3 regions of the Leclercia sp. G3L genome follow, and region 3 is predicted to be linked to each of the others. Evidence: predicted binding sites of a transcription regulator. Region 3 holds the regulator's gene; each other region holds the start of a gene.
What was found. The regulator Fur, encoded in region 3, represses iron uptake genes when iron is present. The targets are predictions, from matches to a motif close to ATAATAATGAGAACNACTATCAA.
Positions count from the first base shown of each region.

Region 1: LRS40_RS19815 (TonB-dependent siderophore receptor) is a predicted target of Fur. The motif match lies at 4,118-4,140, and genes of this name have one in related genera.
Region 2: exbB (tol-pal system-associated acyl-CoA thioesterase) is a predicted target of Fur. The motif match lies at 3,563-3,585, and genes of this name have one in related genera.

Region 1 is NZ_CP088265.1:3,823,370-3,833,514, reverse strand. It holds one part of gene LRS40_RS19830 (IS3 family transposase) at 1-412, shown strand, start outside; one part of gene LRS40_RS19825 (IS1-like element IS1B family transposase) at 657-906, shown strand; one part of gene LRS40_RS19825 (IS1-like element IS1B family transposase) at 906-1,354, shown strand; gene LRS40_RS19820 (DinI family protein) at 1,516-1,755, opposite strand; gene LRS40_RS19815 (TonB-dependent siderophore receptor) at 1,854-4,043, opposite strand; gene LRS40_RS19810 (DUF4142 domain-containing protein) at 4,403-4,996, shown strand; guanidine-I (ykkC/yxkD leader) riboswitch at 5,214-5,312, shown strand; gene LRS40_RS19805 (putative urea ABC transporter substrate-binding protein) at 5,370-6,428, shown strand; gene LRS40_RS19800 (ABC transporter permease) at 6,446-7,261, shown strand; gene LRS40_RS19795 (ABC transporter ATP-binding protein) at 7,258-8,034, shown strand; gene LRS40_RS19790 (urea amidolyase associated protein UAAP1) at 8,039-8,749, shown strand; gene LRS40_RS19785 (urea amidolyase associated protein UAAP2) at 8,761-9,393, shown strand; gene uca (urea carboxylase) at 9,546-10,145, shown strand, end outside.
Region 2 is NZ_CP088265.1:1,891,824-1,901,968, forward strand. It holds gene yqhD (alcohol dehydrogenase) at 1-276, opposite strand, end outside; gene LRS40_RS10515 (AraC family transcriptional regulator) at 460-1,356, shown strand; gene yghB (DedA family general envelope maintenance protein YghB) at 1,407-2,066, opposite strand; gene metC (cystathionine beta-lyase) at 2,208-3,395, opposite strand; gene exbB (tol-pal system-associated acyl-CoA thioesterase) at 3,647-4,378, shown strand; gene exbD (TonB system transport protein ExbD) at 4,385-4,810, shown strand; gene LRS40_RS10540 (SDR family oxidoreductase) at 4,930-5,826, opposite strand; partial or broken gene LRS40_RS10545 (IS3 family transposase) at 5,876-7,083, opposite strand; gene LRS40_RS10550 (cytoplasmic protein) at 7,298-7,750, opposite strand; gene LRS40_RS10555 (hypothetical protein) at 7,743-8,147, opposite strand; gene LRS40_RS10560 (ESA_00282 family adhesion-associated protein) at 8,253-8,756, shown strand; gene LRS40_RS10565 (TIGR00645 family protein) at 8,838-9,326, shown strand; gene LRS40_RS10570 (aldo/keto reductase) at 9,373-10,145, opposite strand, start outside.
Region 3 is NZ_CP088265.1:4,660,799-4,670,943, forward strand. It holds gene kdpD (two-component system sensor histidine kinase KdpD) at 1-2,520, shown strand, start outside; gene kdpE (two-component system response regulator KdpE) at 2,517-3,194, shown strand; gene pgm (phosphoglucomutase (alpha-D-glucose-1,6-bisphosphate-dependent)) at 3,276-4,916, opposite strand; gene seqA (replication initiation negative regulator SeqA) at 4,941-5,483, opposite strand; gene ybfF (esterase) at 5,667-6,440, shown strand; gene ybfE (LexA regulated protein) at 6,569-6,856, shown strand; gene fldA (flavodoxin FldA) at 7,012-7,542, shown strand; gene fur (ferric iron uptake transcriptional regulator) at 7,834-8,280, shown strand; gene chiQ (ChiQ/YbfN family lipoprotein) at 8,437-8,769, opposite strand; gene chiP (chitoporin) at 8,814-10,145, opposite strand, start outside.

The DNA of each region.
Region 1 (10,145 bases), 840 kb from region 3:
AGCCATAGACTGGGCAGCGAGCACAGGAGGCTACGACAGTTCGACGGTGCAGGATGTGATGCTGAGGTCGGTGGAAAAGCGCTTCGGCGACGGGCTGCCGACCACACCGGTTCAATGGCTGACGGATAACGGTTCAGCATATACCGCGCATGAAACGCGGAGGTTCGCCAGAGAGCTGAATCTGGAGCCGTGTACAACAGCGGTGAGCAGCCCGCAGAGCAATGGCATGGCCGAACGGTTCGTGAAGACGATGAAGGAAGACTATATCGCGTTCATGGCAAAACCAGATGTGAGAACAGCCCTGCGAAACCTTGCAGCAGCGTTCACACATTACAATGAAAACCACCCGCACAGCGCGCTGGGATATCACTCCCCGAGGGAATATCGGCGGCAGCGGACATCGTTAACTTAAGATACAAAAGCTGTCCGGAGATGGCGGGTCAAGATCAGCTGAAATTTCTTTTTTTCATTATGGCACCTGTGTTGTTCTGAGGTGAGCATATCACCTCTGTTCAGGTGGCCAAATTCAGTAAACCACTTCACATCCACCGGAACAGACTCAACAGGGCCATCCGATTCGGGGGAAAGATACGAGAAAAGAGGTGATGCTGCCAACTTACTGATTTAGTGTATGATGGTGTTTTTGAGGTGCTCCAGTGGCTTCTGTTTCTATCAGCTGTCCCTCCTGTTCAGCTACTGACGGGGTGGTGCGTAACGGCAAAAGCACTGCCGGACATCAGCGCTATCTCTGCTCTCACTGCCGTAAAACATGGCAACTGCAGTTCACTTACACCGCTTCTCAACCCGGTACGCACCAGAAAATCATTGATATGGCCATGAATGGCGTTGGATGCCGGGCAACCGCCCGCATTATGGGCGTTGGCCTCAACACGATTTTCCGCCATTTAAAAAACTCAGGCCGCAGTCGGTAACCTCGCGCATACAGCCGGGCAGTGACGTCATCGTCTGCGCGGAAATGGACGAACAGTGGGGATACGTCGGGGCTAAATCGCGCCAGCGCTGGCTGTTTTACGCGTATGACAGGCTCCGGAAGACGGTTGTTGCGCACGTATTCGGTGAACGCACTATGGCGACGCTGGGGCGTCTTATGAGCCTGCTGTCACCCTTTGACGTGGTGATATGGATGACGGATGGCTGGCCGCTGTATGAATCCCGCCTGAAGGGAAAGCTGCACGTAATCAGCAAGCGATATACGCAGCGAATTGAGCGGCATAACCTGAATCTGAGGCAGCACCTGGCACGGCTGGGACGGAAGTCGCTGTCGTTCTCAAAATCGGTGGAGCTGCATGACAAGGTCATCGGGCATTATCTGAACATAAAACACTATCAATAAGTTGGAGTCATTACCGAAAATTCCGCTTCTGGCACTCTATGGACCCAGGTTCGGCTCTATGAATGAACGAGCAGAACCTTTTTCAGGCATTCTGGTTTACAGGCGCTGGTTGATGTTAACGCGTAAACCTCAAAAGGAAGCGGTCTCCGGACCTTTAAACCTCACTCCGCAACCAGCCACATATCGGCCTCGTCAAACATCTCTTCCAGCATGCGGTTCAGCTTTTCCCGATCGCTTTTGCTGGCATCGCTATTCAGGCCGTTCGCCTGCATCGGCTTCACCTTCACCTCGGCATCCGGAAAGATCCGGTGCACTCGGGTGGTCAGTTCAGCCAGGATGATCTCTCTTGCACCCGGAAGCCCCGCCACATTTCTTTTGTCATAAACCAGTTCAACGAACATCACACATCCCCTCAAATACTGTTTTAATGTACAGCATTCTTACCGGGGCAATGACATCTGTCAACTGCCGCCCGCTATGCAGGCGGCAGAAGTGACGATCAGAACAAGACCGAGTAGTTCAGGCCAAAGGTACGACCGCGTCCTTTGTAGGTATAGAGGTTCTCAGCACCGTAGGTTGGGCTATAGAGCCCCGGTGCGCGCTGTCCCCATGCGGTGGTATAGTCTTCATCCAGCAGGTTTTCCACGCTGAAGCTCAGCTTGCCCACCGGCAGAAGGTAACTGCCTATGAAGTCAGCGGTGTTATAGCCATCAATCTGCTTCCCGGCTTCATCAGACAAATCAAACGTCTGCATACTTTGCAGACGCAAGGTCCAGTCGCCCGGCGCCCAGGTGACCCATGCGCTCATCTTGGACGGGCTGGCGCTGTCTACCGTCAGCTTTTCCCATTTCCCGTCGACGCGGGTTTCCGATTTGATGACGTTGAAGTTTGCGCCCGTGCTCCACTCGCTGTCGGTGAAGAAGTAATCCACCTGGCCTTCAACACCGTAGATGCGACGCTCGTCATCTTCGACGTTAATGGTCATGTCGCTTTTGTTAATGTTGATGGTTTTGTCAGAGAGCGAATAGTAACCGGCAATCTGCGTGCGCAGGTTATCCCCGGTGTAGCGCCAGCCCAGCTCGTAAGCATCAACTTTAATCCCGTCGAGTTTTGAGTCGTTAACGTTAACGCTGTTGACCAGGCGATAATGGCCGTTTACCAACTGATAGGTGCCGGAGCCGTAGTATTTCGCCAGATCCGGGATCTCAAAGCCCTGAGAGAAGTTAAACCACAGCTGCTGGCGTTCGGTCAGATGACCCAGAATGCCGGCGTTAAACAGCAGGTTGTTGTAGTCGGTTTTCCCGCCCGGGACCGCGTCTGCCGAGGTGGCTCTCCCCGTGGCGATAGCCTGTTGCTGGGCGTAACCCACAAAGTCATCGACCTTGTTTTCCGTGTACTGATAGCGCACGCCGCCGCTCAGGGTGATAGCGGAGAAGTCGTAGCTCGATTGCAGGAAGGGGGCGAGGTTGGTGATGCTGTAGCCCGGATAGCGTCCCACGTTATACGCATTATCCAGCTTCATGCCGCCGCTGGCCGCCGCTTTGCTGAGGTCGAAAAATTGCTGATTGGCGTCGAAGGTTTCATGTTCGGCATCCACACCCCATGTCAGGGTCAGCGCATCCAGCGGTTTGCTGTTGAGGGTCAGCTTGCCGCCGTAGAAATCGGTTTTTTGCTGCGAAGCGCCAATGCTGGTGACCCGGCCGCCTGAAAGCGTAGGGAAGGGGTAGTACGTCAGGCTTTCATCGCGGTAGTAAATTTGCGCGAGCAGATCCTGGCCCCAGAAATCGGTGTTCGAATATTGCAGGTTGATCAGGTGGCGTTCGGTGCCAGGAATACGATCGGAGTCGAGGTTATTTTTGTTGTATGCATTGCCGGCGCCCGTTACTGCCGAGAAGTTCTCGCCAAGATAGAGGCCGTGCTTACCGTCGGATTCGCTTTTGTAATACTGCGTGGTGAGCTGCAACTGCTGATGATCGTCAATATTCAGCGTGCCGGTGCCCATCACGTCCAGGCGGTCAGAGTATTGCAAACCGGTCTGGGTGTTATCAATGATCACCTCGTCGCCGTTGCCGTCGTACCAGCCGCCAAAGCGCTGATACGCCACTGACAGTCGCCCTGAGGCGTTGTCGTTGCCGCCGCTGACCGCCGCCGCGATGTTCTCGTCATTATCGTTATGGCTGTTGAAGCCCGTTTTCAGGCCGGTCTGAAACTCGACTTCCGTTTCCGGCTGGCCCTTTTTGGTGACGATATTGATTAAGCCACCGGTACTGCCGCCGCCGTAGAGAGAGGTCGCCCCGGAGATGACTTCAATGCGGGAGATATTGAACGGATCGATGGAGTCCAGCTGGCGGCTGTCGCTGCGCGAGGAGTTTAAACGCACGCCGTCGACCATCACCATCATTGAACGGCCACGCATGTTCATACCGTAGTTGGTACGTCCCTGGCTGCTGACATCCATTCCGGGAATCAGCTGCGCCAGTACCTCTTTAAGCTCTTTGCCTCCCTGAACCTGCTGCTCAATATCAGCCTGCTCAATAACCCAGGTGGTCTGCGCCATATCGGTAATAGAGTGGTTTGTACGGCTGGCGGAGACCACCAGCGACTCTTCTTTTTGTCCTTCTGCTGAGGCATTAGCGGCTAGCATCATCAATAAACAAGGGTTTAAAGCCCAGGAGTAACGCGGTTTCATTATTATGATCGTCCTGATTTTTCGAGGTGTCGGTGGCATGAATGCCCCTTACCGCAAGAACATCACCCGGTCAGGTGATAGTGATTATCAAGATGATATGAATAATCATTACAAAGTAAACAGGTAATGTTAAAAAATGTTTCTATAATGGCATGATTTTAATGGGGTTTATTAGGGGGGCGGGTCAGGCGTGAAAGAAAACTCACTGCGCCACGGCGTAATACCGAGAAAGACTTCCGCCGAAACATGAGCGAGGAGAATGTTCCACTATACTGACAATTGCAGTTATCACTTACCCAGGAGGCGACGCGCGGTTAAATACCTGACACAACCTAATCCATGACCATCAGGAGAACAAAATGCAAAAGCGTAAAACCTTGAAAGCGCTGCTAGCCGTATCGGCAGTAGCAGCGATGTTCTGCACTGTCGGCGTGCAGGCCCAGACGTCGTCAAGCGCCGCTCAGAGTAGCGCCGTAGGCCAGACCGGATCGATGGCCAAACTCGACTCCGGCGATGAAAAAGCGTTAAAGGACATGGCGCAGGCCAATATTAATGAAGTTGCCGCCGCGAAGATTGCGCTCAGTAAGGCCGAGAGCAGCGAAGTTAAAGCCTTCGCGCAGAAGATGGTCGATGACCACGGCGCTGCCCTGACCAAAGTCCAGGCGGTCGCCCAGCAGAAGGGCGTAACATTGCCAACTGAGCCGGACGCCATGCATAAGGCCATGGCCGACAAGCTGGAAAAAGAGAGCGGCGATGCATTTGACAAGATGTATATGGAAAACGCCGGCACCAAAGATCATCAGATGGTGCTGTCGAAGCTGCAGAGTGACGCCAAAAATATCAAGGACCCGGATGTGAAGGCCCTGGCCGACGCGCATACGCCGGTGGTTGAGCAGCACCTTAAGTCTGCCCAGCAGATGACGATGCAACCCGGCAAGGCAGGAAGTAAGTAACCAGGTTGTTCGGTGGGCGCACGTTTCTGCACCAGGATTTCCCTTTTACTCCTGGGCCCCTCCTGGGCACCACGACAGTGCACCCACCCCGCACTCCCTCACCAAAACGGTGAGATCCCACCCCTGTAAATTACCAACCTTCTGATAATCCCCATAAAAAATTCCTGGCACACCCCTTGCAGATATAAACGCGAAAGGGCAGCACCACACAATTTGAAAAATAGCTGGCTAGGGTTCCGGTTCACTGCGGTGAATGGCTGGTCCAAGAGCTGGCGACCTCTGAGAGGTTACACGGCGGGACAAAAGCCCGGGAGACAGCAGCACCAGACGGTGTCGCGCTGCCCCCTTATTTTGTGCCACTCAGAGGTCAAGCATGAAGAAAACGCCATTACTCCGCTCTCTTGTACTGTCGCTGGCGATGCTGGTCAGTCTCCCCACTTTTGCTGCCGTCAAAAAAGAGTTCAACGTCTGCTGGACCCTCTACGCCGGCTGGATGCCCTGGGGCACCATCAGCACCGATAAAATCATCGATAAATGGGCCGACAAGTACGGCATCAAAATCAATGTTGTGCAGCTCAACGACTACATCGAATCCATCAATCAGTACACCGCCGGCCAGTTTGACGGCTGCACCATGACCAACATGGACGCGCTGACCATACCGGCGGCGGGCGGTGTAGACACCACGGCGCTGATCCTCGGCAGCTACTCCGAAGGCAACGACGGTGTGGTGATGAAGGGCGAGGGCAAAACCCTCACCGATCTGAAAGGCATGAAAATCTACCTGCCGGAGCTGTCCGTTTCCCATTACCTGCTGGTGCGCGGGCTGGAGAAAGCGGGGCTGGCGGAAAAAGACGTCACCGTGGTGAACACCTCGGATGCAGATATCGTCTCGGCCTTCAACACGGCAAACGTGCAGGCTGCCGTGGCCTGGAACCCACAGCTCTCGGTCATCAAAGGCACGCCGAAAACCACCGAGGTGTTCAGCTCCTCGCAGGTGCCGGGCGAGCTGATCGACATGATGGTGGTCAACAGCGAAACCCTGAAGGACAACCCGGCGCTGGGCAAAGCGCTGACCGGGGCGTGGTACGAGATGATGGGGCTGATGAAAGCCCAGGACGCTAATGCCCTGAACGCGATGGCGGCGGCCTCCGGTACCGATCTCACCGGCTATCAGGCGCAGCTGAAAACCACCCACCTGTTCTACACCCCGCAGGACAACATCGCCTTTGTCACCTCGCCGGATCTGGCGAAAACCATGCAGCGCGTGGCGGCGTTCTCCTTCGATAAAGGGCTGCTCGGCGATGGGGCGCAGAGCGCCGATTTTATCGGCATGAGCTTCCCGGGCAACGTGACCCAGGGCGATGCCAACAACGTCAAACTGCGCTTTGACGACAGCTTCGTGAAAATGGCCGCCGCTGGCCAGCTGTGATGAGTGACGGAGTCTCCATGCGACACATAAATCGTCATCCCACCCCGGGCATGCGGCTGATGCTGGTTATGCTGCCCTTTGTCCTGCTGCTGGCCGCATACTTTTTTGGCTCGGCGGTGCGACTTGAGGCCAACCCTCAGGACAAGCTGCTCCCGGGCCTGCAACAGATGCTGGATGCGATCTCGCGGATGGCCTTTACCCCGGATAAACGCAGCGGCGAGTACCTGTTCTGGGTCGACACCCTGGTGAGCCTGGCCCGTCTGCTGGTGGGGCTTTCGATCGCCTCGCTGATCGGCCTGTGTATCGGCGTCACCGCCGGGGTGTTTCCCCTGTGGCGGGCGTCCCTTTCACCGCTGATGACGGTGCTGTCGATGGTGCCACCTCTGGCAATTTTACCGGTGCTGTTTATCGTCTTCGGGCTGGATGAGCTGTCAAAAATCATGCTGATCGTTATCGGCATCACCCCGATGCTGGCCCGGGATCTGGAGCACCGCGCCTGCGAAATCCCGCCGGAGATCCTGATCAAAGCCCAGACCCTGGGGGCCAACAGCTGGACGCTGGTGCTGCGGGTGGTGCTGCCGCAGCTGCTGTCGCGCCTGCTGACCTCGCTGCGCCTGCTGCTGGGTTCAGCCTGGTTGTTCCTGATTTCGGCGGAGGCGATCTCCTCCACCGCCGGGCTGGGGTATCGCATTTTCCTTGTCCGCCGCTATATGGCGATGGACGTGATTATCCCCTATGTCCTGTGGATCACTCTGCTGGCGTGGCTGATGGACCTGGCGCTGCGCCAGCTGCACAAGCGCTGTTTCCCGTGGGCAGAAGGAGGGAAAGCATGAGTTTTATCACCATCAACAATATCTGGCAGGAGTACGGCGACCATGTGGTGCTGGAGCGTCTGAATTTACAGATCAACGAGGGCGAGTTCTGCTCGATGGTCGGGGCGTCCGGCTGCGGGAAATCGACTTTTCTGCGCCTGCTGCTCGGCCAGGAGAGGCCGAGCCGGGGCTCCATCACCCTGGACGGCAAACCGCTCACCGCCGAGCCGGACAGCCGCCGGGGCGTGGTGTTCCAGCGCTACTCGGTCTTTCCGCACCTCAGCGTGCTGGATAACGTGGCGATCGGTCTTGAACTGCCGCAATCCCCGCTGCTTGGGCGGCTGTTTGGCACGAAAAAACGCGCCGCACGTGAGCAGGCCGCGCAGATGCTGGACAAGGTCGGCCTCGGCCATGCCCTCGACAAATATCCCGCGCAGCTCTCCGGCGGGATGCAGCAGCGCCTGGCCATCGCCCAGGCCTTTATCATGCAGCCTCGCGTCCTGCTGCTGGACGAGCCCTTTGGCGCGCTGGATCCGGGGATCCGTAAAGACATGCATGCGCTGCTGTTACAGCTGTGGGGCGAAACCCGCATGACGGTGTTTATGGTCACCCACGATCTCTCCGAAGGCTTCAACCTCGGCACCCGTCTGCTGGTGTTCGACAAGGTGCGCCTCGATCCGCAGGCCCCGAACGCCTTTGGTGCGCGCATCACTTACGACATTCCGCTCAACGAGACACGGCTTTCGGCCCTGAGCGGTTCGACTCCCGACAACGTTTATGCCTTAAGGGGTTAACGCTATGAATACGACTTTACGTGAAGAGATCCTGCCGGGCGGCGGCCACCTCTCGTTTGTACTTAAGCGCGGACAGATCCTGCGCATGACCGACCTCGACGGCGGGGCCAACGTCAGCCTGATGATGCTCAACCCCCATGAAAAGAGCGAGCGCCTGAACCTGCCGGATACCCTGAAAGGCCAGCACACCGCGCGCCTGACCGCCGGGCACTGCTTTTACTCCGATATGGGCCGGGTGCTGGCAGGCATTACCGCCGATACCAGCGGCTGGCACGATCCCTTTGGCGGCGTGCTCAATGCCGCCGAAGTGACGGAAAAATACGGTCAGGGACGCTATCAGGAGCTGCGCAACGGCTTCTTCCGCAACGGCACCGACAACCTGCTGGTGGAGATGGGCAAATGGGATCTCAACCTCGAAGATCTGCTGATGGTGGTCAACTTCTTCAGCAAAGTGACCGTGGATGACAGCGGTCGGTTCAGCTTCCACCGCGATCGTTCCCAACCGGGGAGCTACGTAGAGCTGTATGCCCCCATGGACACCCTGATGGTGATGACCGCCCTGCAACACCCGATGGACCCGTCCACCGAGTATGCCCCGCGCCCGGTGCAGCTCAGCTGGCGGCAGGCAGAGGACGAGGAGGGCGCCATTAACGCACTCCTCACGCGCCCGGAAAATGGCCGCGCCATCACCAACACCCAACTTTTCGCCCTGTAAGGAGCCGCAAGATGACCATTATCAGCGAAAAACAGCCTCAGGAGGCGACCTTCCGCCACGTGATCCCGGCGGGCGAGCCTTACCTGTTTGAAGTGAAAAAGGGCCAGACCCTGCGCCTGCTGGATCTGGAGGGGAATCAGGCGGTGGATACCCTGTTCTATAGCGCCGATAACCCGCGGGAGCGCTACGACGCCCAGCGCACCCTGCGCCGTCAGAACAATGCGTATCTGACCAGCGGCAGCGTGCTGTACTCCAACCTCGGCAATCCGCTGCTGACCATCGTGGCCGATACCTGCGGGCGTCACGACACCCTCGGCGGGGCCTGCGCCCAGGAGAGCAACACCGTGCGCTATGCCCTCGACAAACGCCATATGCACAGCTGCCGGGACAACTTCCTCTGCGCCTGTCTGCACGATGGCCGCCTGCAAAAGCGCGATATCGGGGCCAACATCAACTTCTTTATGAACGTGCCGGTAACGCCCCAGGGCGGGCTGACCTTTGCCGACGGCATCTCCGCCCCGGGGAAATACGTTGAGCTGCGCGCGGAGTGCAACGTCATCGTGCTGATCTCCAACTGCCCGCAGCTCAACAACCCCTGTAATGGCTGGAACCCAACCCCGGCGGAGGTGCTGATATGGAACTGACGCCAAATCGCTGGCAGCGCCTGCGCCAGATGCTCTACCGCCTGTTTGAAGTGCGCGCCGGACGGATCCTGCCGTAAATCTTTTTTCCCCGTGGACGACCATGCGGTGAGCCAATTTTCGGCGGGACGACCCGCCACGATTGAGTCTAAACTATGTTGACAAAACTCCTGATTGCCAACCGCGGGGCGATTGCCTGCCGCATCCTGCGCACGCTGCGCGCCATGAATATCGGCGGCGTGGCGGTCTATTCCGAGGCGGATATCAGCAGCCTGCACATTCGCGAGGCCGACGAAGCCCTGAGCCTGGGCGACGGCCCGGTGGCGAACACCTATCTGGTCAGCGACAAAATTATCGCCGCGGCGAAAGCCAGCGGTGCCCAGGCCATTCATCCGGGCTACGGCTTTTTATCCGAGAACGCCGCCTTTGCCGAAGCCTGCGAAGCTGCGGGTATCGCCTTCGTCGGACCAACGCCGGAGCAGCTGCGCCTGTTTGGCCTGAAACACACCGCCCGGGCGCTGGCCAAAGCCCAGGGCGTGCCGATGCTGGAGGGCACCGAACTGCTGGCGGACGTGAATGAGGCGCTGCGCGCGGCAGAACAGGTCGGCTACCCGGTGATGCTGAAGAGCACCGCGGGCGGGGGCGGGATCGGCATGCGCGTCTGCTATACCGACGCGGAACTCTTTGATGCCTTCGACGCCGTCGTGCGGCTGGGGAAAAATAACTTCAGCGATGCGGGCGTCTTTATTGAAAAG
Region 2 (10,145 bases), 2.1 Mb from region 3:
CACCGCCAGCAGGAAGGTGATCTTCTCGTCGCGGGCGATTTTCACGGCGTTCATCAGGGTTTCGTAAGAGGGGTTCGGCTCGATGCCGCCAAACTCACGCACGTCCAGACCTTGCAGGGCGCTATAGACCTGATCCAGCACGCCGTTTTTCTTCACGCTGCCGCCGCCATAGGTGACCAGCACGCGGGCGTCTGCCGGGATCTGCCCGCGCAGATCGGCGATAGCGTCTTTACCAAACAGAATACGGGTCGGGGTATGCAGATTAAAATTGTTCATTGTTCGTTCCCTTAGGTGGGTGAAAATACCGGGCTAACTGATGGTGCCCATTGTGGCGAGCGCAGGCTCTCCTCTCAATGCACATTCCTGCCGTTGTCTTGCCCATTTCTACACGGAGCTGGAGAAACTGCGAAAAACCGCGCACACTGCAAACGTCGGAAACCCTGGACGGATCGAGCAAAGATGAACCGCGATGAAACCTGCCTGCAGCTAACGGCGCAAATTAACAGACTGAAAGATAATGCAAATAATCTCGGCGAACTGCTGCCGGACGTGCGCCTGCTGTACGGCACTCAGCCCGGCACCCGCACGCCGGTGATGTACCAGCCGGGTATCATTTTTCTCTTTTCCGGGCATAAAATTGGCTATATCAACGAACGGGTATTCCGCTATGACCCGCGCGAATATCTGCTCCTGACAGTACCTTTACCCTTTGAATGTGAAACCTTCGCGACAGAAGCCGTGCCGCTGGCGGGGATTCGTTTAAATGTGGATATCCTGCAACTGCAGGAGCTGCTGATGGACATTGGCGAAGACGAGCTGTTTTGTCCGTCGATGGCGGCAAGCGGGATCAACTCCGCCACGCTGACGGATGAGATCCTCTGCGCCATTGAGCGTCTGCTGGATGTGATGGAGCGGCCGCTGGATGCCCGCATTCTGGGTAAACAGATCGTGCGTGAAATTCTCTATCACGTGCTGCTGGGGCCTGGCGGCGGGGCGCTGCTGGCACTGGTCAGCCGTCAGACCCACTTCAGCCTGATCAGCCGGGTGCTGAAGCGCATCGAGAGCCAGTACACCGAGAACCTGAGCGTCGATCAGCTGGCGGCAGAGGCCAACATGAGCGTCTCGGCGTTTCACCATAACTTCAAATCGGTGACCAGCACCTCGCCGCTGCAATATCTCAAGAGCTACCGCCTGCACAAGGCGCGGATGATGATGATTCACGACGGGATGAAGGCCAGCGCGGCCGCGCTGCGGGTGGGGTATGAAAGCGCGTCGCAGTTCAGTCGGGAGTTCAAACGTTATTTCGGGGTGACGCCAGGGGAAGATGCGGCGCGGATCCGGATGATGCAGGGGTAGGGTGTTCAAGTTCCCTCTCCCCTATGGGGAGAGGGTGAAGAGTATAGCTGTCAGGCGTTGCAGTACTTCTTACGGATCACCACCACGATGGTTCCCACCAGCCCTGCTACAAGCAGGAACAGCGGCAGGATCATCAGGAAGGTCATGACCTGATCTTCGTGGCGTTTCACGAATGGGATCATGCTCAGCGCATAGCCGAAGGTGGTCACTACGCCGACCCACAGCAGCGCGCTCAGCCAGTTAAAGAACTGGAAGCGGCGGTTAGAGAGGCCGGAAATGCCCGCCATGGTGGGCAGCAGGGTGCGCACAAAGGCCAGAAAACGCCCGGCGAGCAGCGCCAGCAGGCCGTGGCGATCGAACATGCAGGTCGCCCGCTGATGGTATTTATGCGGCAACTGCGCCAGCCAGCTTTTGACCACCCGCGTATTGCCCAGCCAGCGGCCCTGCAGATAGCTGAGCCAGCAGCCCAGGCTGGCGGCGGAGGTGAGGATCACCATCGTCGGCGCAAAGTCCATTACCCCTTTACCGATTAACGCTCCCGCCAGCAGCAGCAGGCTGTCGCCCGGTAAAAATGAGGCAGGCAGTAACCCATTTTCCAGAAACAGCGTGGCGAACATCACCAGATAAACAATCCCAACCACGTGAGGGTCCGCCAGTGCTGCAAAATCGTGTTGCCAGAGTGCAGCGATAATATCTTGAATAACAGCCATGGGCTTTCCTGTGGAACAGCGTATATGAAGTTATTGTACTCCCTATTTAGCCCGATGGGTTTGATCGAGGACCCAACAAATCAGACTTTTCTGGAGGTGGTGTCCAGAAATGCCTACTTTGCGGCCTCTTTTGTCCACGGGCTATTCGATACGAGCAAACCCGGCCTCTAAATCCGCAATCAAATCGTCGACGTTTTCCAGCCCGATATGCAGACGGATCAGGGTGCCGGTAAAGTCCACTTTTCCGCCCGGACGCAGATCGGCAATCTGCTCTGGCTGGTTCGGCAGGATCAGAGACTCAAAGCCGCCCCATGAGTAGGCCATGCTGAACAGCGAGAAGTTATCGAGGTAGTTGGCCAGCTCGTCATTGCTCAGACGCTTGTTGAGCACAAAGGAGAACAATCCGCTGCTGCCCGTAAAGTCACGTTGCCAGAACTCATGGCCTACGCTGCCCGGCAGGGCTGGATGGTTTACGCGCGCCACCTGCGGATGCTGCGCCAGCCACCGGGCGACTTTCAGGCTGCTTTCATGATGCTGACGCAGACGAACGCTCAGGGTGCGCAGGCCGCGGCTGGTCATGTAGGCGGTATCGGCATCCACCATTTGTCCCATCAGATAGGCATTTTCACACAGTTGCTCCCAGCAGCGGGCGTTGGAGACCGCCGTACCGATCATGCCGTCCGAGTGGCCAATCAGGTATTTGGTCGCCGCCTGGATAGAGATGTCGATACCAAAATCGAGCGCCTTAAACAGCACGCCTGCCGCCCAGGTGTTATCGATCATAATGATGGCGTCCGGCGCTTTGCTGCGTACCGCCTGCACAATGGCCGGCACATCATGCACTTCCATGGTGATGGAGCCCGGCGATTCAAGGAACACGATCCGGGTGTTGGGCTGGATCAGATCGGCAATATTGGCGCCGATCTGCGGATCGAACCAGCCGGTGGTCACGCCCAGCTTGCTGAGGATTTTGGTACAGAAGTCCTGGCTGGGCTCGTAGGCGGTGTTGGTCATCAGAATGTGATCGCCCTGCTCGACAAACGCCAGAATGGTATTTGCCACCGCCGCCGCGCCACAGGGGAACAGCGCACAGCCTGCACCGCCTTCCAGCTCGCACATCGCTTCCTGCAAAGAGAAGTGGGTCAGCGTCCCGCGACGCCCGTAAAACAGCTCGCCCTTCGCCCGGTTACGGGTGGCGTGCTTTTTGGCCTCGACGGTATCAAATACCAGCGAGGAGGCGCGCTGAATAACGCTGTTTACCGAACCGAGGGTGTATTTCTTGCTGCGTCCCGCCTGGACAAGGGTGGTATCAAGATGCTTCTCTTTCATGTCTACGCAACCTGTTTTTATACGTCTGGACGTCCACACTATCACGAAAGTAAAAAAGGTCGCGAGGAGGGGGATAGGATCAGCGGAAAATTTTTTAAAATTTGTTTCCGGGAAATTTTTCCTGCGTAAGCGCAAGGAAAATGAAACGAATTTACGGCAGTATGTAAATACTAATGAGAACTACTATCAATTCGACGCTGTTTTGATATTATTATGCTCAGATTTTGTGATTTGCGTCCTGGAGATACCGAGTGGGTAATAATTTGATGCAGACGGACCTCTCCGTCTGGGGCATGTATCATCATGCCGACATCGTAGTGAAGATTGTGATGATCGGCTTGATTCTGGCGTCCGTCGTCACCTGGGCTATTTTCTTTAGCAAGAGCGTAGAGCTTATCTCGCACAAGCGCCGTCTTAAGCGCGAACAGCTGCAGCTGGCCGAGGCCCGCACCCTGAATCAGGCGAGCGACATGACCTCTTCCTTCCAGGCCAAAAGCCTGACCACCCAGTTAATCAACGAAGCCCAGAACGAGCTCGAACTTTCTGCAGGCAGCGAAGATAACGAAGGGATTAAAGAGCGTACCGGCTTCCGCCTCGAACGTCGCGTTGCGGCCATTGGTCGTCATATGGGCCGTGGTAACGGCTACCTGGCGACTATCGGTGCGATTTCACCGTTCGTTGGTCTGTTTGGTACGGTCTGGGGCATCATGAACAGCTTCATCGGCATCGCCCAGACGCAAACCACTAACCTCGCGGTTGTGGCACCGGGCATCGCAGAAGCCCTGCTGGCGACGGCGATTGGTCTGGTTGCAGCTATCCCGGCGGTAGTCATCTACAACATCTTCGCCCGTATGATCGGCAGCTACAAAGCCACCCTCGGTGACGTTGCCGCTCAGGTCCTGCTGCTGCAAAGCCGCGATCTGGACCTCAGCGCCAGCTCGGTGAAGCCGGTCCGTTCTGCTCAGAAATTACACGTAGGTTAATTCGTCATGGCAATGCGTCTTAATGAAAATCTGGACGATAACGGCGAAATGCACGAAATCAACGTGACGCCGTTTATCGACGTCATGCTGGTTCTGCTGATTATCTTCATGGTTGCTGCGCCGCTGGCGACGGTGGACGTGAAGGTCAATCTGCCCGCGTCATCCAGCCAGCCGCAGCCGCGCCCGGAAAAACCGATTTATCTGTCCGTGAAAGCCGATAAATCCATGTTCCTGGGTAACGATCCGGTGACTGAGGAGTCGGTGATCCCGGCGCTGAATACCCTGACCGACGGCAAGAAAGACACTACCGTCTTCTTCCGTGCCGATAAGACCGTCGACTACGAAACCATGATGAAGGTAATGGACACGCTGCATCAGGCGGGTTACCTGAAGATTGGCCTGGTCGGCGAAGAGAAGACAGTCGCGAAATAAACAAAAACGGCAACCCCAAGGGTTGCCGTTTTTGTATTTGCCCGGTGGCGCTACGCTTACCGGGCCTACGTTCAACATGTAGGCCCGGTAAGGCGAAGCCGCCACCCGGCGCTGCACCACTATCCCAGATGTTCCCCGCCGCACACCCCGTGCACTTCCGCCGTCACATAGCTTGACTCCTGGCTTGCCAGATAGACATACACCGGTGCCAGCTCCGCAGGCTGCCCTGCGCGCTTCATCGGGGTCTGCTGACCAAACTGCGGGATTTTCTCCTGAGTCTGGCCGCCGGAGATTTGTAGCGCCGTCCAGATAGGCCCTGGGGCCACCACGTTGACGCGCACGCCGCTCTCTGCCACCTGTTTCGCCAGCCCGCGGCTGAAGTTAAGGATGGCCGCTTTGGTTGAAGCGTAATCCAGCAGATGGGAGCTGGGCTGATAGGCCTGGATCGACGAGGTGGTGATAATGCTCGCCCCGGCGGGCAGCAGCGGCAGCGCTTCCTGGGTTATCCAGAACAGCGCGAACACGTTCACCGCATAGGTCTGCTTAAACTGCTCCGTCGTCAGGTCGGCAATCTTTTCGACCGCAACCTGCTTACCGGCCACCAGCGCCAGCACATCCAGCCCGCCCAGTTCCTGATGGGCTTTATGCACCAGTGAACGGGCAAATTTTTCATCGCTCAGGTCGCCGGGGATCAGCACCGCTTTGCGTCCAGCTTCTTCAATCAGCTGCTTCACCTGCTGCGCATCTTCTTCTTCGGCAGGCAGATAGTTAATGGCGACGTCCGCTCCTTCACGCGCGTAAGCGATGGCGGCAGCGCGTCCAATGCCTGAATCGCCCCCTGTCACCAGTGCCTTACGATCCTGTAGTCTGCCGCTGCCCTTATAGCTCTTCTCGCCGCAGTCCGGCACCGGGTCCATCTTGCTCTGCACCCCGGGGGCAGGCTGCTTCTGCTGTGGATATTCACCGGTGTGGTACTGGGTTTTAGGATTCTGAATTTTGCTCTGGGAATTTGCCATTGAGGTTCTCCTTGATCTTGACCCGCCATCTCCGGACAGCTTTTGTATCTTAAGTTAACGATGTCCGCTGCCGCCGATATTCCCTCGGGGAGTGATATCCCAGCGCGCTGTGCGGGTGGTTTTCATTGTAATGTGTGAACGCTGCTGCAAGGTTTCGCAGGGCTGTTCTCACATCTGGTTTTGCCATGAACGCGATATAGTCTTCCTTCATCGTCTTCACGAACCGTTCGGCCATGCCATTGCTCTGCGGGCTGCTCACCGCTGTTGTACACGGCTCCAGATTCAGCTCTCTGGCGAACCTCCGCGTTTCATGCGCGGTATATGCTGAACCGTTATCCGTCAGCCATTGAACCGGTGTGGTCGGCAGCCCGTCGCCGAAGCGCTTTTCCACCGACCTCAGCATCACATCCTGCACCGTCGAACTGTCGTAGCCTCCTGTGCTCGCTGCCCAGTCTATGGCTTCTCTGTCGCAGCAGTCCAGCGCGAACGTGACCCGCAGCTTCTCACCGTTGTCGCAGCCGAACTCGAAGCCATCTGAACACCAGCGCATATCGCTTTCTGCCACCGCGATTTTGCCCTTATGTTCACGCTTCGACCGCTCTGGTTTGTCATGCAGTAACAGCAGATTATGCTCGCTCATAAGCCGGTAAAGCCGTTTGGCGTTCACGGGGGCAGTCCCTCTGTACGACGTTGCGTACGCAGGATGCCCCACACACGGCGATAGCCGTAACTGGGCATATCGCTGATGATATCGAGGATCTCTGACAGTATTTCAGCGTCTGCTTCGTCATCACGCCGGTTACAGCGCCTGTCCCTGCCAGTCGGCAGAACGGTTAATTCGCAGTGACAGCTGCGCACGCGACACGCCCATGGTGCGGCTGACCAGGGCTATTCCCCGTCCTTTGGCAACAAGGGCGCGTGCGCTATCCATTTTCGCGACTGAGCGTACTCCACGGCTTCTTTCAGGATCTCAACTTCCATCGTCTTCTTGCCCAGCAGGCGCTGAAGCTCCCGGACCTGCTTCAGAGCAGCAGTAAGCTCAGAAGCTGGAACAACTTCTTCTCCGGCCGCAACGGCGGTGAGGCTGCCTTCCTGATATTGCTTCTTCCACTTAAACAGCAGGCTGGGCTGGATGCCATGCAGGCGGGCGACATGGGAGACATTCATGCCCGGCTCCATCGTCTGCTGGATAATGGCGATCTTCTCCTGAGGAGTTTTACGTTTACGGACTTCTTGTCCTAACAGGATCCCGGTCATCTCAAAATTGGCGTTAGTGTTAGACATATATTCAAGCCTATCTCTTATCTGGAGATACAGCTACTGTCTGGTGTTTCAGGGGGCTACATCACCATTGAGGTTCTCCTTGAGTGGTTAGTCAGGCTTTAAGCTTAGGAGAATCAACCAGGAAGTGAGGATCATTCAGGATAATCCTTAAATCAGCAACGGGCGAGGCGGTACGAACTGGCGGGGTTTACGGCTTTTGCGGAGGGATGTCGGCTTTCGCGGCCAGCACGTCTTCATTCAGTGCGACTGTGGTCACGCTGGATGTGCGATAGCCCTGATCGGCCAGCTTACGGGTAACACGCAGGGTGGCGGTTTCACGTGCCCGCAAATACTGATAATTGGTTTCCAGGCGGGCCAGTATTTTATCTTTTAAGTCTGGTCGCTGCTGCATAATGGCGTTTATTGTCGCGCCGTAGATCTCTTCTTTAACCTGCAAAGGGTAAATTTCACGACGGTTTTGCCATTTCAGACGCACCAGACCGGCGGGAATGGAGAGCAGCTCTTTCGCAATGCGTTGTATTTCCGCATTTTTAATCTCTTTAAGTGCAGCCAGGTTTTGCTCTAAGATAAATTCATCGCTCTTTTTATCATCTAAAGCTAAATAAACGTTGTTGTTATCAACATCCTTCACGTTATTCATCCCCTAGCTTATAAAAAATGGGCGTGTTTTTTTCGCAAGTAATTAGATTCAGCCAGATGTCATTACCGGCTTCGTTTATCTCATCGGTTTTTTCCGTCAATATTTGACTTAGTGCTTGCGCGTCTATTTCCCCCTCCGCTTGCAGGTCATTGAGCAAACGGGCGAAGACCTCGATTTTAACTACCCGGAATAACCGGTCCTTTATATGGCGGTCGTGCTCTTCGAGCAACATATTGCGGGAGTTACCGGTACGGGTAACACCAATTAATATATCGGGCGCATAATCTGCGAGTGTTCTTTTCCCCTTAGTGAAATTTGCATTGCTTTCTGCTTCTGGTGGTTTCGGTTCCACGGAAGAAATGTGAAACTTAGCCGGGACCAGATTGTCGGGCAACATTTTATATTTCCTTTAATTTCAACAGGGTAGGGTTGTCTGGAGTGTGAGATTCGTTGACAATAACATGAGGCAAATTTAAAATCAAAAAAAATGGAGCCTGCCTATATGAACAGCATTTTTTATACTGTCATTACTTTGTTATTGCTTACTGCCGTAGTTCTTTTATTGATGCGCGAGTTCAATAAAAGTAGCGAAGCGGAGAACGCGCACGCCTCTGCCCAGCCAGAACGGATGTCAAAAGAAGAGGGCGAAGACCATTTTTCGGTGTTAATGAATGCGATTACGCCGGTTTGGTACTGGCGTGTTAATCATGAATATATTGATTTCCTCCATGCCACAATTAAACGAATGAATATGGTGGAAATAAATAGCATTCCTGACTTGTTTGAGGCGCAGCGTCGTTGCAGCGATCTTAACTCGGCGGTCTACAAATATTACGACAATATCAAGAAGCGCTGCCTGAATGGTGAGAAAGTGTCGCATTCCGATCTGGAGGTAATGAACCTGAGCCAGTGTTTTCGTGAGTTCAGCCTTGAGGCCTATCCATCGCTGGTCGTACTGGTTTGGCCGGAATATCAACGTCCTGTCGTTAAGCCGGAGCAGGTATAGGGGCGTTGTTGTTTAGTTGTTGCAAACACTTTACCCCGTTGCGATATACTGCGCGCTGGTTTCGTTTGCAGACAGGACTCTATGGAACGCTTCTTTGAAAACGCAATGTACGCCTCCCGCTGGCTGCTGGCCCCGGTCTATTTTGGCCTCTCGCTGGCGCTGGTGGCCCTCTGTATTAAATTCTTCCAGGAAATTTTTCACGTCCTGCCGCATATATTCAGTGTCGCAGAATCCGACCTGATCCTGCTTCTGCTGTCGCTGGTGGATATGACCCTGGTAGGCGGCCTGCTGGTGATGGTGATGTTCTCAGGCTACGAAAATTTCGTCTCGCAGCTGGATATCTCCTCTGATAAAGAGAAGCTGAGCTGGCTGGGTAAAATGGACGCCTCGTCGCTGAAAAACAAAGTGGCCGCCTCGATTGTGGCCATCTCGTCGATCCATCTGCTGCGGGTGTTTATGGATGCCAAGAACATCCCGGATAACAAGCTGATGTGGTACGTGATTATCCACCTGACGTTTGTGCTGTCGGCGTTTGTGATGGGATATCTGGATAAGCTGAGCCGCAAGTAAATACGCGGCCGGGATCCTCTCTCCCCGACGGGGAGAGAGGCAAACACTATTTATCTGATGACGCCTGCCACAGATTCAGCTGCCCGTCGGCCACGTGCCGATCAATCCGCTGCAACTCATCCTCGCTAAAGTGCAGATTATTCAGCGCCTGCACGTTCTCCTCCAGCTGCTCCGTCCGGCTGGCGCCAATCAGCACTGACGTCACGCGCTCATCCTTCAGCAGCCAGCTCAGGGCCATCTGCGCCATCGTCTGACCGCGTTCCTGCGCCATCTCATTCAACAAACGCAGGCTGTTGAGGTTAGCGTCGGTGAGCATATTCTCGGTCAGGCCGCGCGCTTTTTTACCTTCGCGCTGCATACGGGAGCCGTCAGGAATGCCGTTGAGGTACTTCCCGGTCAGCAGCCCCTGCGCCAGCGGCGTAAAGGCGATACAGCCGGTGCCGTTAGCCGCCAGGATATCCAGCAGGCCGCTCTTGTCCACCCAGCGGTTGAGCAGGTTATAAGAGGGCTGATGGATAAGCAGCGGGATTTTCCACTCGCGCAGCAGCTCCGCCATTTTCTGGGTGCGTTCCGGTGAATAGGAGGAGATGCCGACGTACAGCGCCTTACCGCTCTGTACCGCCTGCGCCAGCGCAGAGGCCGTCTCTTCCATCGGCGTGTTCTCATCCACCCGGTGCGAGTAGAAGATATCGACGTAGTCCAGGCCCATCCGCTTCAGGCTCTGGTCGAGACTGGCGAGCAGATACTTGCGCGAGCCGCCCGCACCGTGCGGGCCCGGCCACATGTCATAGCCTGCTTTGGTGGAGATAATCAGTTCAT
Region 3 (10,145 bases):
CTCGATATTCTGATCGGCGTGGCGGAGACCCACGGTCGCCAGGAGACCGCCGCCCTGCTGGCCGGCCTGGCGACCCAGCCGCCCCGGCGCATTCATCATCGCGGGCGTCTGGTGACGGAGTTCGATCTCGATGCCGCCCTCGCTCGCCGTCCGGCGCTGATCCTGATGGACGAGCTGGCGCACAGCAACGCCTCAGGCTCACGCCACCCTAAACGCTGGCAGGACGTCGAAGAGCTGCTGGAGGCGGGCATCGATGTCTTTACCACCGTTAACGTGCAGCATCTGGAAAGTCTTAATGACGTGGTCAGCGGCGTCACCGGCATTCAGGTGCGGGAGACTGTCCCGGATCCGTTCTTCGACGCGGCAGACGAAGTGGTACTGGTGGATTTGCCCCCGGACGATCTGCGCCAGCGCCTGCATGAAGGCAAGGTTTACATTGCCGGACAGGCCGAGCGGGCAATCGAACACTTCTTCCGCAAAGGCAATTTGATCGCCCTGCGTGAGTTGGCCCTGCGCCGCACCGCCGACCGGGTGGACGATCAGATGCGGGCCTGGCGCGACCGGCAGGGTGAGGAGAAGGTGTGGCATACCCGCGACGCCATCCTGCTCTGCATCGGCCACGGCAGCGGCAACGAGAAGCTGGTGCGTACCGCCGCGCGGCTGGCAGCGAAGTTCGGCAGCGTCTGGCACGCCGTTTACGTCGAGACCCCGCAGCTGCACCGTCTGCCGGAGAACCAGCGCCGCGCCATTCTCAGCGCCCTGCGTCTGGCCCAGGAGCTGGGAGCCGAAACCGCCACCCTGGCCGAACAGGCGGAAGACAAAGCCATCCTGCGCTACGCCCGGGAGCACAATCTCGGCAAGATTGTCATCGGCAGACGTTCTCATCGCCGATGGTTCAACCGGGACACCTTTGCCGACAGGCTGGCGCAGCGTGCCCCCGATCTCGACCTGCTGATCGTCGCCCTCGACGACAAACCCGCGGCCCTGCCCGCCAGAACGCCGGATAACCGGACGTTCAGCGACAAATGGCGGATCCAGCTGCGCGGCTGTCTGGTGGCGGTGCTGCTTTGCGCCCTGATCACCTTTATTGCCAGTCAGTGGCTACCCGATTTTGATGCCGCCAACCTGGTGATGATCTACCTGCTTGGGGTGGTGATTGTGGCGCTGTTTTATGGCCGCTGGCCTTCGGTACTGGCGACGGTAATCAACGTGGTCAGCTTCGATCTCTTTTTCATCGCCCCGCGCGGCACCCTGGCGGTATCGGACGTACAGTACGTCCTCACCTTTGCGGTGATGCTGGCGGTGGGCTTGCTGATCGGTAACCTGACGGCGGGCGTGCGCTATCAGGCGCGGATCGCCCGCTATCGCGAGCAGCGCACCCGCCATCTGTATGAGATGTCGAAGGCGCTGGCGGTGGGCCGCACGCCACAGGATATCGCGCAGACCAGCCAGCAGTTCATCCACTCCACCTTTCACGCCCGCAGCCTGATCCTCCTTCCGGATCGGGAGGGCAAGCTCCGCCCGCTGACTCCGGCCTCGGGAATGACGCCCTGGGATGAAGCTATTGCCCGCTGGAGCTTTGACAAGGGCCAGCCCGCCGGGGCAGGCACCGATACCCTGCCCGGCGTGCCCTGGCTTATTCTGCCGCTGCAGAATCAGGGGGTGGCGATTGTCGAGCCGTCCAATCTGCGTCAGCTGATGATCCCCGAGCAGCAGCGCCTGCTGGAGACCTTTACTCTGCTGGTCGCCAGCGCCCTCGAGCGACTGGCGCTGACCGCCAGCGAAGAGCAGGCACGGTTAGCCAGCGAGCGGGAGAGCATTCGCAACTCGCTGCTGGCGGCCCTCTCCCACGATCTGCGCACGCCGCTGACGGTGCTGTTCGGCCAGTCGGAGATCCTGACCCTCGACCTGGCGGCAGAGGGTTCCCGCCACGCGCCACAGGCCAGCGAGATCCGCCAGCACGTGCTGAACACCACCAGGCTGGTGAATAATCTGCTGGATATGGCGCGGATCCAGTCCGGCGGCTTTAACCTGAAAAAAGAGTGGCTGACCCTGGAAGAGGTGATCGGTAGCGCCCTGAAAACGCTGGAGCCAGGGCTTGGTGGGCGGCATATCGCGCTCGATATGTCAGATCCGCTGGCGCTGATCCACGTGGATGGCCCACTGTTCGAGCGGGTGCTGATTAACCTGCTGGAGAACGCCGGCAAATACGCGGGGAGCCGAGCGCAAATTGGTATTGACGCCAGCGTCAACCCCGACCAGCTCCAGCTGGAGGTGTGGGATACCGGCCCCGGCATTCCGGCGGGGCAGGAACAGGCTATCTTTGATAAGTTCGCCCGCGGTAACAAAGAGTCTGCCATTCCCGGCGTCGGGCTGGGGCTCGCCATCTGCCAGGCGATTGTTGAGGTGCACGGTGGCACCATCACCGCCCATAACCGTCCCGAAGGGGGAGCCGGTTTTTGTGTTACACTGCCGCGCGATACGCCGCCCGAACTGAATGAATTTCCAGAGGATTTGTGATTAACGTTCTGATTGTTGAAGATGAACTCGCCATCAGCCGTTTTCTGCGCGTCGCGCTGGAAGGTGAAGGCCTGCGCGTACACGATGCCGGAACGCTACAGCGGGGCCTGATTGAAGCCGCGACCCGCAAGCCGGATCTGGTGATCCTCGATTTAGGTCTTCCGGACGGCGACGGCCTCGACTTTATCCGGGAAGTGCGCCAGTGGAGCCAGATGCCTATCATTGTGCTCTCGGCGCGTCTGGAGGAGACCGACAAAATTGCCGCGCTCGATGCCGGTGCCGACGACTATCTCAGCAAGCCGTTTGGCATTGGCGAACTGCAGGCGCGTCTGCGCGTTGCCCTGCGCCGCCACGCAACAACCTCCCCTGCCGACCCGGTGTATAGCTTCTCTGACATTCGCGTCGATCTGGCCTCGCGGCGCATTCAGCGGGGTGAGACGGAAATTCACCTGACCCCTATCGAGTTCCGCCTGCTGGCGGTCCTGCTCAACAATCACGGCAAGGTGCTCACCCAGCGCCAGCTGTTAAGCCAGGTCTGGGGACCGAATGCGGTGGAGCACAGTCACTATCTGCGGATTTATATGGGACACCTGCGGCAGAAGCTCGAGGCAGATCCCGCGCGCCCGCGCCATCTGTTAACTGAAACCGGGATCGGGTATCGATTTATGCTTTGAGCACAAAAAAGCCCGGTGGCGCTAGCGCTTACCGGGCCTACGAATACAACAAAACGGCAACCAGGTTGCCGTTTTTAATGATTATGCGTTTTTCAGCACTTCACTCACAATCTCCACCGCTTCTTTCTCGATCAGCTGACGGTGTTCGTCGCCGAGGAAGCTTTCACAGTAGATTTTGTACGCATCTTCGGTGCCGGATGGACGCGCTGCGAACCAGCCGTTCTCGGTCATCACCTTCAGGCCGCCGATCGACGCACCGTTACCCGGTGCTGCCGTCAGACGTGCAGTGATCGGATCGCCCGCCAGGGTGCTGGCGCTGACCATCTCTGGCGACAGCTTAGACAGCGCCGCTTTCTGGGCAGAAGTGGCAGAAGCCTGCAGACGATTGTAGCTCGGGGCCCCGAAACGGGCTGCCAGCTCGTTGTAGTGCTCCTGCGGGTTCTTACCGGTGACGGCAGTGATTTCCGCCGCCAGCAGGCACATGATGATGCCGTCTTTGTCGGTTGACCACGGCGTACCGTTGAAGCGCAGGAAGGAAGCCCCCGCGCTCTCTTCGCCGCCAAAGCCAAAGCTGCCGTCGAACAGACCGTCAACAAACCACTTGAAGCCAACAGGCACTTCCACCAGCTTGCGGCCCAGGTCGTTAACCACGCGGTCGATCATGGCGGAGGAGACCAGGGTTTTACCCACGGCAACCTCTGCGCCCCACTGTGGACGGTGCTGGAACAGGTAGTTGATCGCTACCGCCAGATAGTGGTTCGGGTTCATCAGGCCAGCCGGGGTGACGATGCCGTGACGGTCGTAATCCGGGTCGTTGGCGAAGGCGAGGTCAAACTTGTCGCGCAGCGCCAGCAGGCCGGCCATCGCACACTCGGAGGAGCAGTCCATACGGATCGCGCCGTCTTTATCGAGGTGCATAAAGCGGAAGGTCTGATCGACGTGATCGTTAACGATGGTCAGATCCAGCTTGTAGTGCTCGGCAATACGTTTCCAGTATTCGATACCGGAACCGCCGAGCGGGTCAACGCCCAGCTTCAGACCGGCTTTCTGGATCGCCGCCATGTCGACGATATCCGCCAGCCCTTCAACGAACGGCTGCACCAGATCCTGCTCTTTCACGTGGCCGGAGGCCATCGCCTCGTCCAGGGAAATGCGCTTCACGCCATTCAGGCCGTCGGCCAGCAGGGCGTTGGCACGATCTTCCACCACTTTGGTGACGTTGGTATCAGCCGGGCCGCCGTTCGGTGGATTGTATTTGATGCCGCCATCTTCCGGCGGGTTGTGGGATGGCGTGATCACAATACCATCCGCCTGCGCGCCGCCTTTCTGGTTATGCACCAGAATGGCGTTAGAGACCGCAGGGGTCGGCGTATAGCCATTGTTTTCCTGAATCACGACGTCCACGCCGTTGGCCGCCAGCACTTCCAGTACGGAAATAAAGGCAGGCTCTGACAGGGCGTGGGTATCTTTACCCACGTAGCACGGACCGGTGATGCCATTTTTGGCGCGCTCTTCCGCGATGGCCTGAGCAATGGCCAGAATATGCGGCTCGTTAAAGCTGTGGCGTACCGCACTGCCGCGGTGCCCGGATGTACCAAACTTCACTGCGTGTTCTGCGTTACCCACTTCCGGCTTCAGCACGTAGTACTGCGCGGTAAGCTGGGCGACGTTAATCAAATCGCTCTGTTGTGCAGGTTGACCCGCACGATTGTGATTTGCCATTGCCTGGTCCTTCTGATGCAAGGGTTAGATAGTGCCGCAAACCTTATCAGTCAATTCCGCCGGGAACTGCATGGATTGCATGATATGTTCGATCATGCTGCGCTTGCGTCCGGTATTGGTATTGGTGATCACCCAGTACGGTGTACCAGGCAGGTGCTTGGGCTTAGTTTGATTGCCATTCTGTAACAGCGTTTGCTCATCAGCCGCGAAATAGACGCGGGTGCGACCATGAAGTGACTCAGTCGCGTCGGCGAACGCGTTGTTATCCAGTGAATAGAGTGTAGTCAGCACCAGCATAAAGCGGTTAACTGCTTTCTTCTGCTCAGCGTATTCGTCAGAAAGCAGCAATTCGCGCATCGCACGCACTTTGTCTTTTACCGGCGACAGCGGCTTTTCCTGCGCGACAGCAGCTGGCTGGCGCGTCTCTTTGATGGCCGGAGCGGCAGACTGCGAGGCGGCGGCAATTTTCAGCATGCGCCGTAAAATGTCGGACGCGCTCTCACCAATGTGCCGCGTCTGGCTGGCGATATACTGATAAAGCTCGTCATCAACTTCGATTGTTTTCATCTTAATCCAGTGCGATATCTTATCTGAATACAAGTCGTTGGGAGTATAAGGTCAAAACCCAACAGCGGATAGCGTCAAGCCAGAATGGCGGCAAAAGTCAGATTTAACTGTTTCCTTGCAGCCGGGCGGCAGAATGGTCAACATGATACCCTAACCTGACATACGTAAAAAAAGAACTTTGCCATGAAATTGAATACCCGAGCGCAATCTGCACAATCGCCGCACAATAATTCTCCCATCGTCCTGGTGCATGGCCTGTTTGGCAGCCTGGATAACCTTGGCGTGCTGGCACGGGATCTGGTGACCGACCACGCGCTGCTGCAGGTGGATATGCGCAACCACGGTCTGTCGCCGCGCTCGCCGCAGATGACCTACGCCGATATGGCTCAGGATCTGCTGGATACGCTGGATGAACACAAGATTGAAAAGGCGATCCTGATTGGTCACTCAATGGGCGGCAAAGCGGTGATGGCGCTGACGGCAATTGCGCCAGAGCGAATTGCCGGCCTGGTAGCGATCGACGTCGCGCCTGTGGATTATGACGTCCGTCGCCACGATGAGATCTTCGCCGCCATTAACGCCGTCACGGACGCCGGCGTCAGCACCCGCCAGCAGGCCGCGGCGCTGATGCGTGAACATCTGGATGAAGAAGGCGTGGTGCAGTTCCTGCTGAAATCCTTCGTTGACGGCGAGTGGCGCTTCAACGTGCCCGTACTGTGGGATCAGTATGACCAGATCGTCGGCTGGCAGGCGGTCCCGGCGTGGCCGCACTCTACCCTGTTCATCACTGGCGGCAATTCCCCGTATGTCACCGAAGCGTACCGCGATGCGCTGCTGGCGCAATTCCCTCAGGCCAAAGCGCATGTCATTGCCGGAGCCGGACACTGGGTTCATGCTGAAAAACCTGACGCGGTGCTGCGCGCTATCCGCCGTTACCTCGCTGACATCAATAATTGATTAAAAAGAGAGCGACTGGTCGCCGGCAGGCCTCCAGTCGTTGGCGTGCCGTTTTCGGTGATGTATGATGGCGCGCTTATCGCCCGGGCATTAGCAGGGTGTCTTGTTTCCCCCGAAGTCTCAGAATCATGGCCAAAGAACACACGGACCGCACGACAATAGATCTGTTCGCGAATGAGCGTCGCCCGGGACGACCGAAAACCAATCCGCTTTCGCGTGATGAACAGCTGCGCATTAATAAGCGCAATCAGCTTAAACGCGATAAAAGTCGTGGGCTTAAACGCGTCGAGCTGAAACTGAATGCTGAAGCCGTCGATGCGCTGAATGAGCTGGCGAATGCTCGTGAGATCAGCCGCAGTGAGCTTATCGAAGAGATGCTGATTTCGCAGCTCGGGGAATGGCACGGCAAAGCGTAAGTCAGAAAACCCCCCTTCTTGTTGCTTTCATGTAGCACAGAGTGCAGTCCTGCGTGATAGCAGTTTCCGCAGGCTTCTCTGTTCTGCTATGATTGCCCTTATCCGTGGCTAAATTGCGCCACCATACCATTAAGTATCAAGAGGTTATTTTACTCATGGCAATCATCGGCATTTTTTTCGGCAGCGACACGGGTAACACCGAAAACATCGCAAAAAACATTCAAAAACAGTTAGGTAAAGACGTTGCCGATGTGCATGACATTGCGAAAAGCAGCAAAGAAGATATCGAAGGTTACGATATTCTGCTGCTGGGCATCCCGACCTGGTATTACGGTGAAGCGCAGTGTGACTGGGACGACTTCTTCCCGTCTCTGGAAGAGATCGACTTCAACGGCAAGCTGGTTGCCCTGTTCGGCTGCGGCGATCAGGAAGATTACGCAGAGTACTTCTGCGACGCCCTCGGCACCATTCGCGACATCATTGAGCCACGCGGCGCGGTGATTGTCGGTCACTGGCCAACCGCCGGTTACCACTTCGAAGCTTCTAAAGGTCTGGCCGACGACAACAACTTTGTCGGTCTCGCCATCGACGAAGATCGCCAGCCAGAACTGACCGCTGAACGCGTGGACAAATGGGTTAAACAGATCCGCGAAGAGCTGCACCTCGACGCCATCCTCAACGCCTGATGATGTCGCGGCGCAACGCTAAAGTTGCGCCGCATCGATAGGTAATTCCAATCAAAATAATTGCTACAAATTTTTAACTTTCGCTGCCATACCTGTACAATGATCCAGGAGTAAACGGGGAACCTTGTAACAACTTTGTTGGCGGTACCACGTTTTTATAAGCATACTTTACTTGAGACTTGCAGTTTTCATTACGTCATGGCAGTTCTATAATGAGACGCATTATCCCAGGTGCATTTTCTGTCACTTCTTCTTTAGAAGTGAATCGTTTAGCAACAGGACAGATTCCGCATGACTGACAACAACACCGCATTAAAGAAGGCCGGACTGAAAGTCACGCTTCCACGGTTAAAAATCCTGGAAGTACTTCAGGGTCCGGATAACCATCATGTCAGTGCGGAAGACTTATACAAGCGTCTGATCGACATGGGCGAAGAAATTGGTCTGGCTACCGTTTACCGTGTACTGAACCAGTTCGACGATGCAGGCATCGTTACGCGTCATAATTTCGAAGGCGGTAAATCCGTATTTGAACTGACGCAGCAGCACCACCACGATCACCTGATTTGCCTCGACTGCGGCAAAGTGATCGAATTCAGCGATGACTCCATCGAATTACGTCAGCGCGAAATTGCCGCACGTCATGGCATTCGTCTGACCAACCACAGTCTGTACCTGTATGGCCACTGTGCCGAAGGCGACTGCCGCGAAGATGACCACGCGCACGACGCGAAGTAATCTCTGCATAGACTCTGAGCCAACCTGACGGTTGGCTTTTTTTTGCCTGCCATCCTGTAAAAAAGCCCGGTGGCGCTGCGCTTACACGGGCCTACAAGGGTGAAATTACCCGTAGGCCCGGTAAGCATAGCGCCACCGGGCATGGCAAACAGCTGATTACTTCGCGTTATTACTGCGGATTTCCTGCCAGATTTTATCGCAGTTTTTGGTCACGTCCTGATTGTTACCCGTTTTACGCGCCTGGATACAGGCCTGGTAATCCGCCACCCGGACGGTTTCCTGGGCCGCAAACTGTTCGTGCGCCTTCTCCTGGCGCAGCACGTCCAGCACGCTTTGACAGGCTTCGATCTTTTCTGGCGAACCTTCAGCGGTATTGATGCACGCGCTGTAGGCCTCTTTCAGACGGGTATCTTCTTTCTGGGTCTGTGGTTGTGCGCAGGCGGCCAGTCCTGATGCCAGCACCGCGACCAGTACGATTTTTTTCAGCATAGAGGTCTCCAGTCAGGCGGGGAGCGCCCCCGCCCGGATTGTCATCAGAAGATGGTGAACGGGGCGATAACCATGAACTTCACGTCACGCTCATCCTGGAAGATGTTGCCGTAGCCGCCGCCGTAGCTTGGAATATCGGAGTGGTTGTCATACTGCGTGAAGTGCAGTTTGAACATGGTCCCTTTTGCGCGCCCATCCTGCAGGGTGTAGATCGCATCCAGGTTGTAGGCAGATTCCTTGATCTTGTTGGAGGCGATATCTTCACGCTGACCGGCGCTGTTGATTAACCAGTCTGCCGGTTTCGCATCCCAGGCGTAGACATAAGACGCGCCGACGCTCCAGCCCGCCAGGTTCAAGTTACTCAGGTCATACATGGCCCCGAAGAAGACCGCCTTTTCGCCGTTGGCGTTAAAGTCGGAGCGGTTATCCCACCATACGTCCAGACGACCGTTGGATGACGCGTAGGTTGGGGTCATACGCTGCAGGAAGTAGCCCTGCTGGCCTTCAGCCTTGACGTAAGTTCCTTCCAGACGTAAATCGACCTGACCGACCTTGTAGCCCAACGTTAGCGCCTGCAGCCAGGCCGTACCGTCGTAAATATCGTTTACGGTGCCGCTGTCGGCTTTATCACGCGTGCCGTAGAACTGATAGGTGGTAGAGAGCGGGCCGCCCACGATATCAAGCTTGTAGCTGGCTTTGGCAAAGTACTGATCGATGAAGCCTTCAGCCTGGCCAAATGCGGCTTCCAGAATCAGGTTATTTTTGAAATCGTACTTCGCGCCGAAGGAGTGGAGATAGTCGACGCGGGTTTTTCTGTCATTCTGATAGAACTTGTCCATCTCGAGGTGCCACGGCGCTTTATACTCGTTGGTCCACATGTAAGAGAAACTCAACGCACCGCTATCGCCGTAGTCAAAGTTGGCTCCGGCTTCGGCACCCTGATAGGTACCCGGCATAAAGCTCCAGTGCGGCGCTAGCAGGGTTTGACCGGTTGGCTGAAGCCAGCCACCGCGTGCCCAGGCCGGGCCGTATTTGAATTTTGCTGCCGCTTTGTACAGGCTGATCCCGCTCTTATCACCGGACCAGTCCTCTTTATAGGCTTTATTGCTGGAGGAGAAGGCAATTTCGTTCGGGTGGCCGCTGTCGCCGTTTTCCGCCATTTCGATAGCAGTGAACGCAGCCAGATCAAGACCAAACATATCGGCGGCATAGCCGGACTGGAAATCAAGGTTGGCGTTCCAGGTGGAGTGAGCCAGGTTGGTTTTATATTTGTCTGCATCGACATCTTTGCGGTCACGTTCACGCTGCCAGTAATAGACACCGCCCGTGAGGGTTGAATCATCGATGAATCCTTCGGCCTGGGCTTTCGGAGAAAC